DNA from 3 places in the Pantoea rwandensis genome. Region 1 is predicted to be linked to each of the others. Evidence: predicted binding sites of a transcription regulator. Region 1 holds the regulator's gene; each other region holds the start of a gene.

The links. Region 1 encodes PhoB, which activates phosphate uptake and scavenging genes when phosphate is short. Its sites were predicted from a motif close to CTGTCATAAAACTGNCNNAT; they were not measured.
Region 2: a site for PhoB is predicted at 4,046-4,065, ahead of opgB (phosphatidylglycerol--membrane-oligosaccharide glycerophosphotransferase). Genes of this name have one in related genera too.
Region 3: a site for PhoB is predicted at 5,200-5,219, ahead of phoA (alkaline phosphatase). Genes of this name have one in related genera too.

Annotation. Positions count from the first base shown of each region.
Region 1 covers NZ_CP009454.1:3,748,835-3,754,887, forward strand. The annotation lists gene LH22_RS17260 (PstS family phosphate ABC transporter substrate-binding protein) at 1-749, opposite strand, end outside; gene phoR (phosphate regulon sensor histidine kinase PhoR) at 842-2,152, opposite strand; gene phoB (phosphate response regulator transcription factor PhoB) at 2,168-2,857, opposite strand; gene sbcD (exonuclease subunit SbcD) at 3,055-4,266, shown strand; gene LH22_RS17280 (AAA family ATPase) at 4,263-6,053, shown strand, end outside.
Region 2 covers NZ_CP009454.1:4,109,980-4,116,032, forward strand. The annotation lists gene LH22_RS18840 (histidine phosphatase family protein) at 1-75, shown strand, start outside; gene LH22_RS18845 (YncE family protein) at 146-1,096, opposite strand; gene LH22_RS18850 (glycosyltransferase family 32 protein) at 1,513-2,526, shown strand; gene LH22_RS18855 (LysR family transcriptional regulator) at 2,500-3,423, opposite strand; gene LH22_RS18860 (tautomerase family protein) at 3,544-3,933, shown strand; gene opgB (phosphatidylglycerol--membrane-oligosaccharide glycerophosphotransferase) at 4,146-6,053, shown strand, end outside.
Region 3 covers NZ_CP009454.1:2,317,323-2,323,375, reverse strand. The annotation lists partial or broken gene LH22_RS10605 (LacI family DNA-binding transcriptional regulator) at 1-126, shown strand, start outside; gene LH22_RS10600 (GlxA family transcriptional regulator) at 178-1,155, shown strand; gene gap (type I glyceraldehyde-3-phosphate dehydrogenase) at 1,234-2,244, shown strand; gene LH22_RS10590 (IS4 family transposase) at 2,376-3,692, shown strand; gene phoA (alkaline phosphatase) at 3,743-5,149, opposite strand; tRNA gene LH22_RS10580 (tRNA-Ser) at 5,395-5,482, shown strand; gene LH22_RS10575 (LysR family transcriptional regulator) at 5,547-6,053, opposite strand, start outside.

The DNA.
Region 1 (6,053 bases):
GACCACGGATAACGGCCACTGCGAATGGTTTCGGCGTCCGGCATCACGCTATCGCCGCTGGCAGTGACGATCGGTACCATCTTCACGCCACTCAGGTGAAAGCCAAAACTGGCATAACCAATGCTGTTGGGCGTCGCCGCGACCGCTTGCACCACCGCCGCCGAGCCGGGAAACTCCGCGACGTCCGAACGGAAATCCCCTTTACACAGCGCCTGCTGTTTGAAGAAGCCCCAGGTACCTGATGCTGAATTACGGCCAAAACGCTGAATACTGCGTCGCGCCCAATCTCCCTGGTTGAGGCCAAGATCGCCCCAGTGCTGCGGCACCGAGTGCGCTCCACACAGGCGAGTGACAGAGAAAAGGGCATCGAGTTGCGGTTGATCGATACGCGTTAGCGGGTTGTCCTGATTGACTACCACCACCAGCGCATCCATCGCCACGGGCACCGCCAGCGGGGGATAGCCATAGCGCGCGGTAAACAGTTGGCGTTCATCAATTTGCATTGGGCGGCTCATCGCCCCAAGTTGGGCAGCACCTGCCGCCAGCGCGGTGGGGGCGGTTGAAGATCCAGCCGCCTGTACCTGAACGTTAACGCCCGGTGACTGGCGGCTGAAATCCTCGCCCCATAAGGTCATCAGATAGCCGAGGGTGTCGGAACCGACGCTGCTCAAATTGCCGGTGAGCATGGTTTGTTGGCTTTGTGCCAGCGTAGAGCACAGCAGCAACGTGAACAGCAACAGCGATCTCATCAGGTCTTCCGCAAATCAGGTCATGAACATTGAACTGCACATTCTGTCGCGCCGCGATTCATCACGCAATCAATTGCGCCACTTGAGCGTGCTTAACTGACCTTACTGTGCACGCTCTTCGCCACAATCAAACGTGGCGGCAGCACGAAACTAAAACAGGTTTCCTGATGCGGAATACTGGTGATTTCCAGCCGCGCATTATGGTGGCTCAAGGCATGCTTAACGATCGCCAATCCTAAGCCACTGCCGCCGGTGGCGCGCGAGCGGGCTTTATCCACCCGATAGAAACGCTCGGTCAGGCGCGGCAAATGCTCCTCGCTGATCCCCGGGCCGTTATCACACACTTTGAACTCCGCCCCTTCTTTGCTGCGCAACCAGCTGATATCCAGTCGCGTTCCGTCCGGCGTGTGATTCACTGCGTTGTAGACCAGATTGGAAATGGCGCTGCGAAGCTGTTCGTCATTGCCGAAGACTTTGAGGTGCGGATCGGTGCGGAAATGAATGCTGTGCCGGCCCTGGCTGAGCGTTTCCGCCTCGCGCTGCAACAGTTGCAGCATGCCCGGAACATCCACAGTCTCTTTGAGATCGATAGCGGGCGCGGCCTCGATACGCGACAAGGTCAGCAGCTGTTTTACCAGGCTATCCATGCGACGTGTCTGCTCCTGCATGGTGTGCAACGCCTTACTGCGCGTGCGCTCGTTCATCGTCGCATCGTCCATCATTTCCAGATAGCCCTGCAACACCGTTAACGGCGTACGCAGTTCATGACTGACGTTGGCAAAGAAGTTACGTCGTGCCCCTTCCAACTGGTGCATCTGCGTGACATCGCGCGCCACCATCAACCATTGCCCTTCGCTGTAGGGCATCACACGGAACTCCATATGATGTTGATTGTTCAGCACCAGCGTCAGCGGCTTGTCAAAATCACGCTGGCGGATATAGCGGGAAAACTCAGGATAGCGCAGCAAGTTGAGGATGTTCTGGCCATTATCTTCCGGCCAGCGTAGCCCGAGATGCTGTTGTGCCAGCCCGTTGCACCAGAAAATGGTGCCCTCTTCGGTGGTCAGAATCACTGCATCGGGCAGAGACTCCGCGCCGCTGCGGAAGCGCTTAATCAGGTTACCCAGCTCACGACGACGGCGACGGTTACGCAGTTGCATCTGGTACAAGCCGTAGAACAACGGTTCCCAGCTACCGCGCCCGGCAGGTGGCGTCATAGAACGATCGACCCACAGCCAGTGCGACAGACGCATCAGGTTTCTAAAGTGCCAAAACATCACACCCGCTACTGCAATTAACAGCAGCCAGGGCAGATAACCGAACAACAGACCAAGCACCAGCGCGGGCAAACAGACCAGCGCCAGCTCAGTCAATAATCTCTTCCAGGAGAGTCGTTCCAGCACGGTAAAAGACTCCGTTTAGTAGCGGGCAGAGAAACGATACCCTGTTCCGCGTACGGTTTGAACCATGCGATCGTGGCCAGATACTTCCAGTGCTTTACGTAAACGACGGATATGCACATCAACAGTACGATCTTCTACGTAAACGTTGGTGCCCCATACGTGGTTCAGCAGCTGCTCGCGGCTGTAAACACGCTCCGGGTGCGTCATAAAGAAGTGCAGCAATTTATATTCGGTCGGTCCCATTTCCAGCGGGGTGCTTTCCGACATCACGCGATGCGAGGAAGGATCCAGGCTCAGGCCCTGCATCTCAATCACCTCTTCCACCGCCATTGGTGAAATACGGCGCATCACCGCTTTGATACGTGCCATCAGCTCTTTCGGTGAGAAAGGCTTGGTGATGTAGTCATCGGCGCCGACTTCCAGACCGCGTACGCGATCCTCTTCTTCGCCGCGTGCCGTCAGCATCATCACCGGGATGTCGCGCGTCATGGCTTCACGTTTCAAATGTTTAATAAACTGAATACCGCTGCCTCCCGGCAACATCCAGTCCAGCAGAATGAGATCCGGCCAGGGTTCGATCAGCTTACCAATCGCGCTGTCGTAGTCTTCTGCCTCAATAGGCTGGTAATCATTCTGTTCCAGCACGAAACATAACATTTCACGGATGGGAGCTTCGTCTTCCACAACCAAAATGCGCTTAGCCATTATAACTCCTGCTGTTGTGACGGCTTGTCACTGGGATTTGCGGCGCCATTATGCGTCACTTTTATGACACTTTTATGAAAAACCCGACCTATGATAAATAGTTAAAAAACAGAAATGAGACAACGATTATCGCTTTTTTTTCTTTGCGATCTGAAGAGGTTATAATTCGCGTTCGCTTAACGAAGCAGGGAGTATTCATGCGCATCATTCACACCGCGGATTGGCATCTCGGTCAGTTCTTTTACAGCAAAAGCCGGGCGGCTGAGCATCAGGCCTTTCTCGACTGGTTGCTGGCCCAGATTGCCCTGCATCAGGTGGATGCCTTAATCATCGCCGGCGACCTGTTTGATACCGGTTCGCCGCCAAGCTATGCGCGCGAGATGTTTAACCGCTTTGTGGTAGCGCTGCAATCAACGCAGTGCCAGTTGATAGTGCTGGCAGGCAACCATGATTCCGTTGCCACACTCAATGAATCGCGCGAGTTGCTTGCCTGTCTAAATACCCGAGTGATCACCAGCGCCACGCCGCAGGGCGAACAACAGGTGCTGACGCTGCATCAGCGCGATGGCACGCCGGGCGCGCTGCTGTGCGCCATTCCCTATTTACGCCCGCGCGACATTCTGCGCAGCCAGGCAGGACAATCCGGGCGCGAGAAGCAGATCTCACTGCTGGAAGCGATTGAGCAGCATTATCAGCAATGTTATGCCGCGGCGCTGACCGAACGGGCCGATCGCGCACTTCCCATCATTGCCACCGGGCATCTCACCACCGTTGGGGTAACGAAAAGCGACTCGGTACGTGATATCTACATCGGCACGCTCGACGCCTTCCCGGCGCAGGCGTTTCCTCCCGCCGATTACATCGCGCTCGGCCATATTCACCGGGCGCAGCGTATTGCCGATAGCGAGCATATTCGCTACAGCGGCTCACCCATTCCGCTCAGTTTTGACGAACTGGGACGTGAGAAAAGCATATTCCTGGTGGAGTTCAGCGCTCAGCTGGATAGCGTCACAGCGCTGCCGATCCCGCTGTTCCAGCCCATGCAGATGTTAAAGGGCTCAATGGCCGAGATTGAGCAGCAGCTGGCGCAGTTCAGCGATAGCGATGCCGGACAGCCGGTGTGGCTGGATATTGAAATTACCACTCAGGAATATTTGAGTGATTTGCAGCGCCGCGTGGAACAGTTGACCGAAGCCCTGCCGGTGGAAGTCCTGCTGGTGCGCCGCAGCCGCGAACAGCGCCAGCGCAGCCTGGCGCGTATGGATAACGAAACCCTGAGCGAATTGAAAGTTGAAGAGGTGTTTGCTCGCCGTCTGGCGCAGGAAGAACAGCTGGATGCCGAACAAGCCGAGCAGCTCACGCAACTGTTCCGCACTACTCTCGCCGCGCTGGAGAATCCGTCTGCATGAAAATCCTGACGTTACGCTTCAAGAACCTCAACGCGCTGCGCGGTGAATGGTTTATCGATTTTCGTCGTGAACCCTTCGCCAGCAACGGCTTATTTGCCATTACCGGCGCGACCGGCGCGGGTAAAACCACCTTGCTGGATGCCATTTGCCTGGCGCTCTACCACCAGACGCCGCGCCTTGGCGTGCTGTCGCAGACACAAAACGAACTGATTACGCGTGACACTGCCGAATGCCTGGCGGAAGTGGAATTTGAGATTAAAGGCGAAGCCTGGCGCGCCTTCTGGAGCCAGAACCGCGCGCGTGGCCAGGCCGATGGCAAATTGCAGGCACCGCGCGTCGAGCTGGCGCGCGTGGCGGATAACCAGATTGTGGCCGATAAGGTCGGTGACAAACTCAAGCTCATCGAAACACTTTCCGGCCTCGATTTTGATCGTTTTACCCGTTCAATGATGCTGTCGCAGGGTCAGTTCGCTGCCTTCCTTAACGCCAAACCGGGCGAGCGTGCCGAACTGCTGGAAGAGCTGACCGGCACAGAGATTTACGGCCAGATTTCGATGCAGATTTACGAACGCTGGCGTACCGCACGCAGCAATCTGGAGACATTGCGCGCGCGCGCTGGCGGCATGATGTTGCTGGATGAGGGGCGTCGCACAGAACTGATGCAGCAAGTTGAAGCGTTAACGGCTCAGGAAAAAATGCTGAGCGATCAGCTTGAGCAGGCGCAACAACAGCAACAGTGGCTGACACAATCTCACCAACTGACGCAGGAGCAACAGCAAGCCGAACAGGCTAACCAGGATGCCGAGCAGGCATGGCAACAGGCGGAGAGCGATCGCCAGCGCCTGGCACGTGCGGAACCGGCTGAGAAGCTGCGAGAAAAACTTCAGCAGCGTGAGCAATTGCAACAAGATCAACAGCTCGCCACCCAGCAGGCAAAGCAGTTGCACACGCAGCAGCAAGATGCGCAAACCACACTGCAGCAGGGTGAAAAAAGCTATCACACGGCACAGCAGGCGCGTGAGCAGGCACTCGCCGACCAGCAACAGCTGGAAACCTTGCTCACCGAACAAGTGATTCCGCTCGATCAACAGATCGCCAGCCGTGCAGAGCAATTGACTGAGCAGCAGCGCCTGCATGCGCAGCAGTCACTGACAGTGCAGCAAAGCCAAAACGCGCTCAATCAGCATCAGCTAACCCGTGAGCGCTTACAGCAGCAACTGGCAGAACAACAGACATTTCGCAACCGTGAAGCGGCAGTGGCGCTCTGGGGGCCAGAGCTGACGCGCTGGCAGGCCGATATCGCTCGTTTCGATGAACGCGAACAGGCGCTAACGCAACTTCGTGCACAACAGCAACAGCAAAACGCACTGCTGACACAGCAGCAGCAGGCGATTGCCGAAGGTGATCGCGCGTTGCAACCTTTGCAGCACGCTGAGGCGCAGGCCAGCCAGCAACGTCAGCAAGCGGAGCAGGCACTCACTTCACTTGAAGCCGCCATCAACAGCACTGCGCTGCGTGCCGCGCTGACCCAGCATCAACATCAGCGCGCGCCACGCCACCAGCTCAGCTTATTGGCGGCGCGCTGGCAGTCGTTGCAGCCGCAGTTGCAACTGCGGCAACAAAAACGGGCACAGTTACAACAACAGCATCAGCGCGATGAACAGGCCTTGCAGGCGCTGCGCGAGGACTACAAGCGTGAGCATCAGGCACTGCTGGATATTCGCAAAATCTGCGAGCTGGAGCGCACCATCGCACAGCTGGCTGATGAACGCGCCCGGCTGCAGCCC
Region 2 (6,053 bases), 360 kb from region 1:
CGCGGCTGGCAGGCGGAAAAACATGCCAGCAGCCGCCACTGGAGCAGCGCGATTTACCATCGCCCGTTTATTTAACCCTGATACGCCCAATCAAACATTGCGAGCAGGTGCCTGACGATCGCTGCCACAAGGAGATACCCCGCCGTCAGTTCAACTGGAAGTAACTCAGCACCTCACAGCCTTTTCCGGCGTTCGGGGTCGCTATCACCTTCATTTGCAGCAAATCAATCACGCTCAATGATCCATCGCCTTCATTGGCAATCAGCAGCGTTCGATTATCCGCACTGAAACAGCCATCCATCGGTTTGTTGCCGACCGGAACATCTCCCAACGGATTGAGTAAATCATCAAACAGTGTGATGAGCGGCTCCTGATCGCCAATCGCCACCAAACGCTCGCCGTTGGCGCTAAAGCGCACGACCTGGCAGGGCTGTTGATGGGCCGTGAGTTTAATGCGCTGGCGAATACGATGACTTTGGCGATCGACCACATACAGTAACGGTGCGTCGGCCGCGCTAGCGACCAGATAAGGATGCTTCGGCGAGGCCGCGATACCGGAGATCGGCCCCGGCAGCAGAATATTGTCAATGATGCGCCCTTCTGCCTCGCACAGATCCACCACCGTGATGCTGGCGTCTTCTTCGTTCTCTGTGAACAATTTACGCCCGCTGGGTGAAAGCGTCAGACGATGCGCATTGTGCGACGGCAGCTTAATGATTTTCTCCACCCTATCGGTAACGGGATCGATGACTGCCACAGCCGCACTGTTTTCACAGCAGAGGTAGACTTTGCCATCACGGCCCAATTGGCCACTGTGGGGCGACTGCAACGGAGATAAATCGATAAAACCGCTGATCTGGCGTTTGCGTAGATCGATCACCGCCACTTTGTGACCAGGATGGGGATTGTCGCCATGAATGCCGTCACCATAGATCGGCACATAGGCTTTCTCTTGCTCAGGTAACATCAGTAACTCATGCGGACGCGGCGGAAACGCATTCAGCTCCTGTTGCACGGCAAAGGTGTCGGGATCGAGAAACAGAACTCGATTCCCCTGCTTATCGACCGCCAGTAATCCACGGTTGTGTGGCTGCATAGTGCCTCCTTTGTGTTAACCACCTCGTCTAAGCGTAGTTAACCTGCATCAGGAAGGGGCAAATCCCTGTCAGGCCAGCGAAAAATGTAGCCGATTTAAACCATTTGAATGCGGGGATTTTTTATCTAACCCGCAGCCAGCGCCAAGGCTAAGTTATTTTATTAGGAATAGTCCTAACGACGATTAATTATAAAATCAGTCGGCCAGTCAATTATTTTTGGGAAATTTTACGCTTAACGGATCCTTCATTTTCCGGTTTATCTGAAAGCAAAAAAAAGTAATAGCCTCTAAGACCAGAATGCTTTATTAAGCTGATGTGAGTACTTTTTACACACAGCCGTGAGGAAACATAAGAGCGCATAAGCTGCCAGCATCAGGGAATCCTTGCCACCATAATCACAATAATCAGGTGCACCATGAATAAAAAACGTCTCCAGCCAGCGCTCGCGCTCTGGCAGAACTGGAAAAGAATCGCTTTTACCAGCCAGACATTACTGCAGAAAAAACAGCATACTGCGCTCTGCGCGCCGGAGTACGATCCTGGCGAAGAGGACAATATCGTGTTGTTTTCTGGCGAAAAGTCGCTGCCAGAAATACCGAAAAAAGTGTGGATGTATTGGGATAGTGAATATTTACCGAAATCTATGATGTTAAATATTCAAAAGCTGCGCAAAGATAATCCTGATCACGATATCTATTTGCTCAATCGATTAACGGTAAAAGAAGTTTTACCTGATTTTATTTTCACCTCAACATTATTAAGCGAACAGCAAAAAAGCGAAGTCATTCGTCTGGAACTGCTGTTGCGCTACGGCGGTATTGCCATTGATTGCAGCACGCTGTTATTTGAAGATCTCTCATGGGTGCATCGTGCCCATCAAGAGCGCTGCATGGATGTGATTGGTTATTATCGTGAAAATTCCACCGTCAATTATCTGGCGCCAGTGATTGAAAACTGGTTCCTGGCGGCGGCACCGAATAACCCGTTTATTCGTGAATGGCAGAAGCAGTACGCCCCCATCAAACATCTGGGTGAGCAGAATTATTTCAACGAGCTCAACAAGCGCGATGACTATGCACTCCTGACCCAGAAAATTGACCAACCGCAGCAGCAGTTGGGTTCACTGGCACAACAGGCGGCGATGCGGGAATATCGTCGGGTGAATCTCTATCTGCGCAAGTGTGAAGCCAACGCTTACTATTATCAGCGTTTGAGCGGCTGGAAAAGCGAGGCGTTTGCACATGCTATCCTGTTCAACCAGCGTCCTATGACGCCACCACCGGTGATTAAACTCAGCGGTAACGAACAGATGCACCTCGACTTCAACCTGCGTTTAGGCAATTACAACCGCAGCAGCCTGCTGGGTGAGATGATGCAGCCGCATGCGGCGATAGCGTTGGCTTCACCCATCAACAAAGCGCGCGCGTAGCCAGTGGATAAAGGTGGTCACCGCCCGTGGCACTTGTGCTGCATACGGGCGCACCACCCACAGCCTATCGGCAAAAGCATCCACGGTTTGCCACTGCGGCAGAACCTGTTGCAACGTGCCCGATTTCAGCGCCGCCGCGGCGCTGAAATCGGGCAGCATGGCAATGCCCAATCCTTGCAGCGCGGCATCGCGGATTGATTCGCTGTTATTGGTAGCAAAATTACCCTGAATTTTTACCTGCACGGATTCACTGCCGCCACTCACCGGGCGGAAACGCCATTGTGGCGATTCCAGACCACGCGGATAGTAGAGGCAGTTATGTTGCTGCAACGATTCTGGCACCTGAGGCACACCGTTTTGCGCCAGATAAGCCGGCGAGGCCACTAACAGCGCGCGCGTCTCACACAGCGGCAACGCCACATGGGTTTCGGGCAATGTCTGGCTATGGCGAATGGCGAGATCAAATCCTTCACTGCCTAACGACACTAAGCGATCGGTAACATCCAGCTGCAGCCGCACCTGCGGATACTCTCGCAAAAAATCACCGATAATTGGCACCAGCTGCTGACGTGCAAACGCCACCGGCGCGCTGACACGCACCAGGCCGCGGACTGGCCCGGCCTCATCGCGCACGCTGAAAAAACTTTGGGCGATGCGTGCGAAAGGATCGCGCAACTCATCCACCAGCTTCTCGCCCGCCGAGGTCAGACGCACGCTGCGCGTGGTGCGCTGCACCAGTGACACCCCCGCCATCTCTTCCAGCTCTTTAATCTTTTGGCTCATGGCCGCTTTGCTGACATCTAATCGTTCAGCTGCACGAGTAAAACTGCCCAGTTCAGCCAGCACCGTTAGCCAGTGCAAATGCACCCAGAGTGCATCAGTTTTGATTTCTTTCATATGGATTGTTCAAAATAATAAATAATCATTTCAACCAGCGCGCTTTTTCTTTCCTGCAGCAAGCGGCAGCATAAAGCCACATCCTACTCTTATCTTGTGAGCAAAAACGAGGGTTTATTTATGCCGTTACTGACTTTTGATGTGATTCAGGGCCGTTCTGAATCAGAAATTCGTACCTTGCTGGACGCCGCGCACCGCGCGGTATTAAGCGCGTTCAAAGTCCCCGCGCGGGATCGCTATCAGATTGTTCATGAGAATAAACGCTATCAAATGGAGTTTCAGGATACCGGGCTGGGTTTCGAGCGGACCGATAACCTGGTGATGGTGCGCGTGTACACCAGCCCAAGAAGTGAAGAACAGAAAACGCTATTCATGGCAGAGTTAGCGCGCGAGTTGCAGGAAAATTGTGGCGTGCAGGGCAACGATCTGATGATCAGTTTTATCACTAACAGCAAAGGCGACTGGAGCTTTGCCGACGGCGAAGCGCAGTATCTGACTGGCAAGCTCTGATCCCTCCTCGCCCCTCGCTGGCAGCGGCGCGTGCGTTGCTGCCAGGTCAAACCATAGTCAATCTAAACCTGCCTTAAACGGATCGGAGCCCACCGCACAATTCTGTGTGGTTATGTTGCAGCACTGTGACAGCCCATATAAATTGACGCATAACCCCCAAAGAGGGCCGAGGGCGCAGGGATGGCGTCACTATTTTATGTGAGGATCAAACCTTGTCCGAGTTGGTTTCGGTTGTACTCTTTTTAGCGGCAATCGCCGTTTACTCCTGTAAAGCCGGGCGAAATAAATTCTGGTTTATCCTGATCTTAGTGCTGCTCACGCTGTTTATCGTGCTCAATGCCACGCTGTTCGCCAGCAACTATTTTACCGGCGATGGCATCACCGATGCGGTGCTGTATACCCTGACCAACAGCCTGACAGGTGCCGGCGTCAGTAAATATGTGGTGCCCGCTATTGGATTAATCATTGGCCTGTTTTTGCTGTTTTGCCTGCTTTCCTGGCTGCTACGCCGCCGTAAACGGCCGCATCATTTAGGCTGGAGTTTACTGGCTATCGCCTGCGCTGCAGGTTCGGTGCAAACCACACCTGCTTTTCGTCAGGTGAAGGATCTTATTGCCTCACATTCACGTCTGGCCGACTCTGATTTCGATAACTATTATAAGACGCCCAATAAAACCATTCCCGATCCCAAACTCAACCTGGTGTACATCTACGGTGAGAGCCTTGAACGCACCTATTTTGATCAAGATGCTTTCCCCGGACTCGCGCCGGAACTGAGTCGCGAAAAAGACCAGAGCATCGATTTCAGTGAAACCGAGCAGTTACCAAGCACCGATTACACCATTGCTGGCATGGTCGCTTCTCAATGCGGTATCCCACTGTTTGCCCCTTTTGATGGTAACGCTTCGGCCTCGCTTTCCAGCTTTTACCCGCAGAATATTTGCCTCGGCGATATCCTGAAGAATTCCGGTTATGAAAACTGGTTTATCCAGGGCGCAGACTTACGTTTTGCTGGCAAAGATACCTTCCTGCTGTCACACGGCTTTTCGCCCGCACATATGTACGGCTCGCAAGAGCTCATCAGCCGCGTCGCCGATCCCAGTTACCGCAACAACTGGGGTTTTTACGATGATACGGTGATGGATGAAGTGTTTGAGAAATACGAAGCGCTTTCACGTCAGCAAAAACGTTTTGCCTTGTTCACCCTGACGGTGGACACCCATCACCCTGACGGATTTATCTCGCGCAGCTGTCAGCGCAAAAGCTACAGCTACGATGGTAAACCGAACCAATCCTTCAGTGCGGTGGCCTGCTCACAAGAGCATGTCGCGCGTTTGATTGCGCGCATCAAAGCGTCACCCTGGTTTAAAAACACCATCATCGTCGTCAGTTCGGATCATCTGGCCATGAATAACACCGCGCATCAGTACCTGATCAAGCAGCCGCGCCGCGATCTGTTTATGGTGATTCGTGGTGACCAGCCACAAGCGGAAGTGCTGGATGGCAAACGCAGTACCCTGGACAACGGTGCGACGGTGCTGGATATTCTGGGTGGTGATAAGGCGATTGGACTCGGCCGCAGCGGCCTCTCTTCGACGTCTTTATCGGCGCAGTTTGAAGACATGGCGCAAAAAGTGACCGCATGGAAAGCCGATATCATCCAGCTGTGGAATTTCCCCAGCAAGCTCGATGCGTTTACTGTCGACCAGCAAAAAAACACCTTCAGCTTCTCCGGCTCTACCTTTAAATTGCCTATTCTATTTCGCATTGGGCAAGATCGCGTCGAGCCACTGCCAGAAGGCGAATATTCGGCACCGCTGCGCTACCAGCTCGCAGACTTTACCGCTTCTGATAAATTTGTCTGGGTCGATCGCTGCTTCAAGATGGGCCGTTTATGGCAGCCCGATTTGGCACTCTCTAGCGATCTCTGTGTCGCCATGGGTCAAATGGGGGCAAAACCGACGGTAACGCGCATCGATAAACCGCAGTGGAAGGGCAAAGCGCAATTCCCGAAAGCCGAGGTGAGTGCCGCGACTTATCAACTCAACGAGCAGCAGATTCGCGTGGAAGATAATGCGATTCGCTATAACGCCGACAGCTTCCTGCTGACTGTGCCAGGC
Region 3 (6,053 bases), 1.4 Mb from region 1:
TCGAGCGCGTTAACGCAACTGTCTAAAATGCTGGATGGTGAAAGCGTGACGGCGCAGCCACTGATGCCGGGCCGACTGGTGCTGCGTAATTCGATCACCCAGGGACCGTATTACCAGCAAAAATAACGCTACCGTGCGATAATCTGGCTTATTTTGCCACGATGAGCATTTTTCGCCATGAAGCACTTTCTCGTTATCGTCCCCGATGGCGGCATGCTGTTTGAAGCCGCCGGTATTGCCGACATCCTGATGCACGCCAACCTACACCTGCCCGTTGGCGTCGATCAGCCACGTTATCGTGTCAGTATCGCCACCACGCAGTCGCATCAGGTGATTCACGGTCAGTCGGGCCTCAACCTGCTGGCTGACCTGAAGCTGGCCGAAGTAGATCCCCGCACCGCCTGGGATACCATCATGATTACCGGACGCGGTGACAGCGTCGAAGAGGGCAACATGGTGGTGGATTTCATCAGGCTGGCGGCTCCGCAGGCCCGGCGTGTGGTGTCAATTTGTGGTGGCGCGATGCTGCTCGCTGAAGCGGGTTTGCTGGATGGACGCCGTGCCACGTCACACTGGCGTCTGCTGGAAACGCTGCAAACCCGCTTTCCCCGCGTCCAGGTGGAAGGTGGCCCGCTGTACATCCAGGATGGCCCAATCTGGACGTCCGGTGGCGTGAGTTCCGGCTTTGATCTCACGCTGGCGCTGGTTGAGGAAGACTTCGGTTTCAGCGTGGCACGCGATATCGCTCAGGATATGGTGATGTATTTGCGCCGCCCCGGCGGACAGATGCAGTTCAGCCGCTACCAGCTACAACAAACCAGCACCGGCCCGATCCACGATCTGCAAAGCTGGATACGCGCCAACCTGGCGGAAGATCTGTCGGTTGAGAAGCTGGCCGAACGTGTCGCGATGAGCCCACGCAATTTCACCCGCGTATTCACCCGTGAAACCGGTGCGTCACCGGCGCGCTATGTCGCAGAGGCGCGACTGGCTGCCGCACGCGAATTGTTGGAGCAGAGCCGCGCGACGCTGGAACGCATCGCCCTCGACACCGGATTTGGCAGCAGCATCAATTTGCGCCGCAGTTTTGAGCGCCAGTTGCATCTCACGCCCGGTGAATATCGCCAACGCTTTCACTGCCGTAAAATGGCGTAAAGTGATCCTTTTTTGTCGTTTACGCCAATCCCACATCGTCCTACATTGACTGCAACCACTTCGGATAAGGAGTCAATAATGATCAAGGTAGGCATTAACGGTTTTGGCCGTATCGGACGTAACGTATTCCGCGCCGCACTGGGCAGTGATGATATTGAGATTGTGGCGATTAACGATCTCACCGACAGCAAAACGCTGGCGCATCTGCTGAAACACGACTCTCTGCTGGGTCGACTGCCTGCAGAAGTGGAAGCGGGTGAAGTTGAACTGCGCATTGATGGTAAGCCAGTACGCGTGTTCAGCGAACGAGATCCGGCCAATATTCGCTGGAGCGATGTGGGTGTCGATATTGTTATCGAAGCCACCGGATTCTTCACTGAACGTGACAAAGCAGCGGTGCATATCACCCGCGGTGGCGCGAAACGCGTCATTATCTCCGCGCCGGGTAAAAACGATGATTTGACGATAGTGTTGGGCGTGAACGATCAGCGCTACGACCCTCAACAGCATTTCGTCGTGAGCAACGGCAGCTGCACCACCAACGGCTTAGCCCCGGCTGCACAGGTTCTCCATCAGGCCTTCGGTATTGAGCATGGTCTGATGAACACCACTCATGCTTATACTAATAGCCAGGTACTGCACGATCAGCCGGAGAAAGATCTGCGCGGCGCGCGCGCGGCGGCGCTGTCAATCGTGCCTTATTCAAGCGGCGCGGCTAAAGCGTTGGGCCGTGTTATCCCCGAGTTGGATGGGCGTTTGACGGGCTATTCATTGCGCGTACCGGTGCCGGTGGTGTCGATTGTCGACTTAACCGTGACGCTTAAACGCGATGTCACCGCCGAGGAGGTCAATGATGCCTTTAAAGCCGCAGCAGCAGAAGGTCCGCTGAAAGGGATTCTCGGTTACAGCGATGAACCACTGGTTTCCAGTGATTATCAGGGCGATCCTCGTTCATCCATCATCGACGGCCTTTCCACGCTGGTGATTGGCGGCAACCTGGTGAAAATTCTTGCCTGGTACGACAACGAGTGGGGCTTCTCAAATCGACTGGTGGATTTAGCACGTCTCATGGCACAGCGCGGCCTGTAATTCGCCCTCCTCCTCAACTAAAAAAATCCCCGCTAATGCGTAATGCCGATCAGTTAAGACAAAAATGATCGGTTGAACGATCCAACAGTTCTGCAAGAATCCGTAATCTCTCAGGGATTACGGATTTTTTTATGCTTCTCAGTCAGGCTCTCGATATTGTTCATAACTTTACTCCTCAGGAGTTCTCGACGCTTTCTGATCTCCTTTCTCCTGAACTTATTGACGAGTGTCTCGCGGATACCGGGACAGTAACGTTACGTAAGCGCAGGTTGTCGATGGAAATGATGGTCTGGGCAGTGACGGGCATGGCACTTTTTCGCTCCCATTCGATGACTCAGCTCGTCTCACACCTGGATATCCTTCTGCCGGGGAAAAGGCCCTTTGTTGCGCCCAGCGCGGTTGTGCAGGCCCGGCAGCGATTTGGAGAAGATGTTATCCGGTTAATGTTTGAGAAAACGCAGCGCCTGTGGTTTGAAAAGACACCGCTGTCGCACTGGAACGGACTGACTCTGATGGCGGTGGATGGCACCGTATGGCGTACCCCTGACACACCAGAGAATGATGCCGCCTTCGGGCGAACGGCCAATATTAATAAGTGCTCTGAGTGGCCGCAGGTGCGAATGGTCTGTCAGATGGAAGTCACCAGTCACCTGCTGTCAGCAGCAGCGTTCGACAGCGTCTCAGCTGCCGGCGAAGCCGATCTTGCCGCTCAGCTTATCCCACAGACCCCCGACCACTCTCTGACCCTCTTTGATAAAGGTTTTTACGCGCTGGGTCTGCTGCACGCCTGGCAGTCAGCGGGAACGGAAAGACACTGGATGCTGCCGCTGCGCAAAGGAGCACAGTACCGTATAGTCCGTAGCTTAGGGGCCGGGCAGGCGTTGGTGGAATTACAGCTGTCGCCGCAGGCGAAGAAAAAATGGCAGGGAGCTGCGGACACGCTGACGGCAAGGCTTATCAGCAAAGAACTCAACGGAAAAACGGTTCAAATCCTGACATCCATGTGCGATCCCCTGAGGTATCCCAAAGCAGATGTCGTGGATTTATACGGCCATCGCTGGGAAATAGAGCATGGGTTCCGCGAGATGAAACAACACCTGCTGAATAATGAGCTGACGCTGAGAAGCAAAAAGCCAGAACTTGTGCGTCAGGAGCTGTGGGGCGTGGTCCTGGCCTATAACCTTCTGAGGTTCATGATGGCGCAGATGGCGTACAGCCTGAAAGGTGTGGAACCTTATCAGATGAGTTTTAAGCAGTCCGCACTGTATCTGAGAAGTCATCTGAGCCTGCTACCGGGCATCTCACCGGGAAAAATACCGCGGATAATGGAAGAGGTAATGGCGATGGCGCCAGGGCTGGTGCTGCCGGAAAGAAGAGTGCGGCATTACCCAAGGGCGGTAAAAAAGAAGCCGCAACGTTATCCGTTGCGGCCTCCATTAAGATCTTAACTGACAAGCATTACCGCTAATGCGGGGATTCTCGTTGCTGACGGGCGCAGTTACTTAATGCCCATTGCATCCTTCAGCGTAAAGAACAAGTCCGTCTGATCGGTCAGGCCCACCACGTTAGCCGCATAAGGACCATAGGCCGCGATACGCAACTGTGTGCCGGTATGCCCCTGAGAATCCTCTTCAGAGTTACCGTAGCTGATGGTCATGACCGCACCATCTTTGGTGTTCACCGCCTGCGTCAGGCCCGGCGCTTTGCTGCCATTTTCAATAATCTGGCTGCTGTGCGCATGGTCAGCCGTCACCACCACCAGGGTATCGCCATGCTCGCGTGCAAAGGCCAGCGCCTGCTGCACGGCCTCATCCAGATCCACGGTTTCACCAATCTGACCACATGGGTTTGCTGCGTGATCCTGTTTATCAATCGACGCGCCTTCCACCTGCAGGAAGAAACCTTTCTCATTGGTGCTCAGCAAATCAATTGCCTTTTTGGTCATCTGCGCCAGTGTCGGTGTTGATGCCGGGCGATCTTTATTCACTTCGCAGGTCACTACGGGTTTATCAATGTTGCCGTGATAGCTGGCTTTTGGCCCTTGCCAACGAACCGGCATATTGCCGTCGGAGAACAGACCCAGTACCGGTTTGCTTTGGTCGGCCTGTTGGATGGCATTCATGCCATCCAGGTTATCGACCAGCTGGAAGCCCAACGCCTGAGCCTGCTCGCGCAGGGTTTTTCCCTGATACTCACCAGCTTTGGCGCTTTCCGTGAACGATTTCGCCCCGCCGCCGAGCGTGACGTCTGGACGAGTCTTCAGCATCTGCTCGCTGATCGACCCTTTACCGCCCTGCTCCAGCGCATTGGTTGGACAGAGTTCGCTGGTTTTCTCCGGGCCATAACATTTACGCGATGTGACATGCGCCATCAAAGCGGCGGGCGTGGCATCCTGCAATTCTGCGGTTGAGACGTTGCCAGTGGCTTTGCCGGCAGCTTTCGCCAACTCCAGAATGGTGACCTGATCCTTGCCATTGACGTCTACGCCGATGGCACCGTTATAAGATTTGGTGCCCGTTGCCCAGGCGGTAGCGGAGGCAGCGGAATCTGTCACGTAGTTCGGTTTGTGGGTTTTCTTGTCTAACGAGTAGTGGGTGTACTGGCCGGTTAACGGCAGCGCATCAATGCCTGGGAAAAAACCACCTGCGCCCATCGCCTGATTTCGTGCGGCGGTGATTTCCGAGTCGCCCATGCCATCGCCGATCAACAAGATGACGTTTTTGGCCGTGGTATTGATGAGTGAGGCTTTCAGCGCTTCCGTCTGGTCGCTGCTGAGGCGGCGCGCGCCACCGTGTTCGGTGATATCACCGGTGGCGGCGCGGCTATACGTTGTTGAATCTGCCACTGCTGACGTTGCGATGAGTGAAGCCAGCAGAGAAACCGTGAAAAGAGGTATGTGTTTCATTTATAAGCATCCTTATCAGTAAATATAACCAAATGTTTCCGCAGACAAGTCTGCGACAGTCTGGTGACACTTTTGTGGCAGAGAAGGAATAATTTGATGACAGAACACGCAGTTCGGCGAGAGATGCAGCAAGCTGCACAGAGCTTAAGCGGATAGAACAAAAGGAGAAAATAGGGCTTGACCGTTTTCAGGTAACTCCCTATAGTAGCGCCCCGTTGACCCAGTGCGGTTGGCAGAAAAAATGTGGTGAGATGTCCGAGTGGCTGAAGGAGCACGCCTGGAAAGTGTGTATACGGCAACGTATCGGGGGTTCGAATCCCCCTCTCACCGCCATCATTTTGAAGAAGAGCCTGAACGAAAGTTCAGGCTTTTTTTTGTCTTCAGATCAGCCACATCATTAACTTACCTGGCCATCCCCGATTACCATCGCCAGGAACTTGTCTCTGAGTGGGTCTTTGATCTGTGCGTTCCAGGCCAAACCTGTTTGCCAATGCGTATGTTCACCCTCCAGCGGCAATAGCCTGACGCCAGCAGGAAGGATGTGTTTCACACTCGCCGGCAATAACGCGACACCATCCCCTGCCGCCACTCGTGCCAGCAATGTCTGGATATCATCGGCGGCTGCAACCCTACAAGGCGGAAAACCTTGCCCGCACAGATAGCGCTGCGCCTGAGCCGTTAAGCCATTGCCGCGATCGGGTGAGAGCTGGAGCAGTTGGTGAGTTTCAATAAACACCTTCGCTTCCGCCAGATCGGAAGGCTGGTCTGCCGCGATCGCCAGCACTAAGCGCTCCTCATCCAGCACAAGACTTTGCAACGGTTCGGTTACCGGCAAGCGCACAAATCCAATCTGCAGTCGCCCTTCCATCAGTTGCTGGCATTGCACCGCAGAAGGCATGTCGTT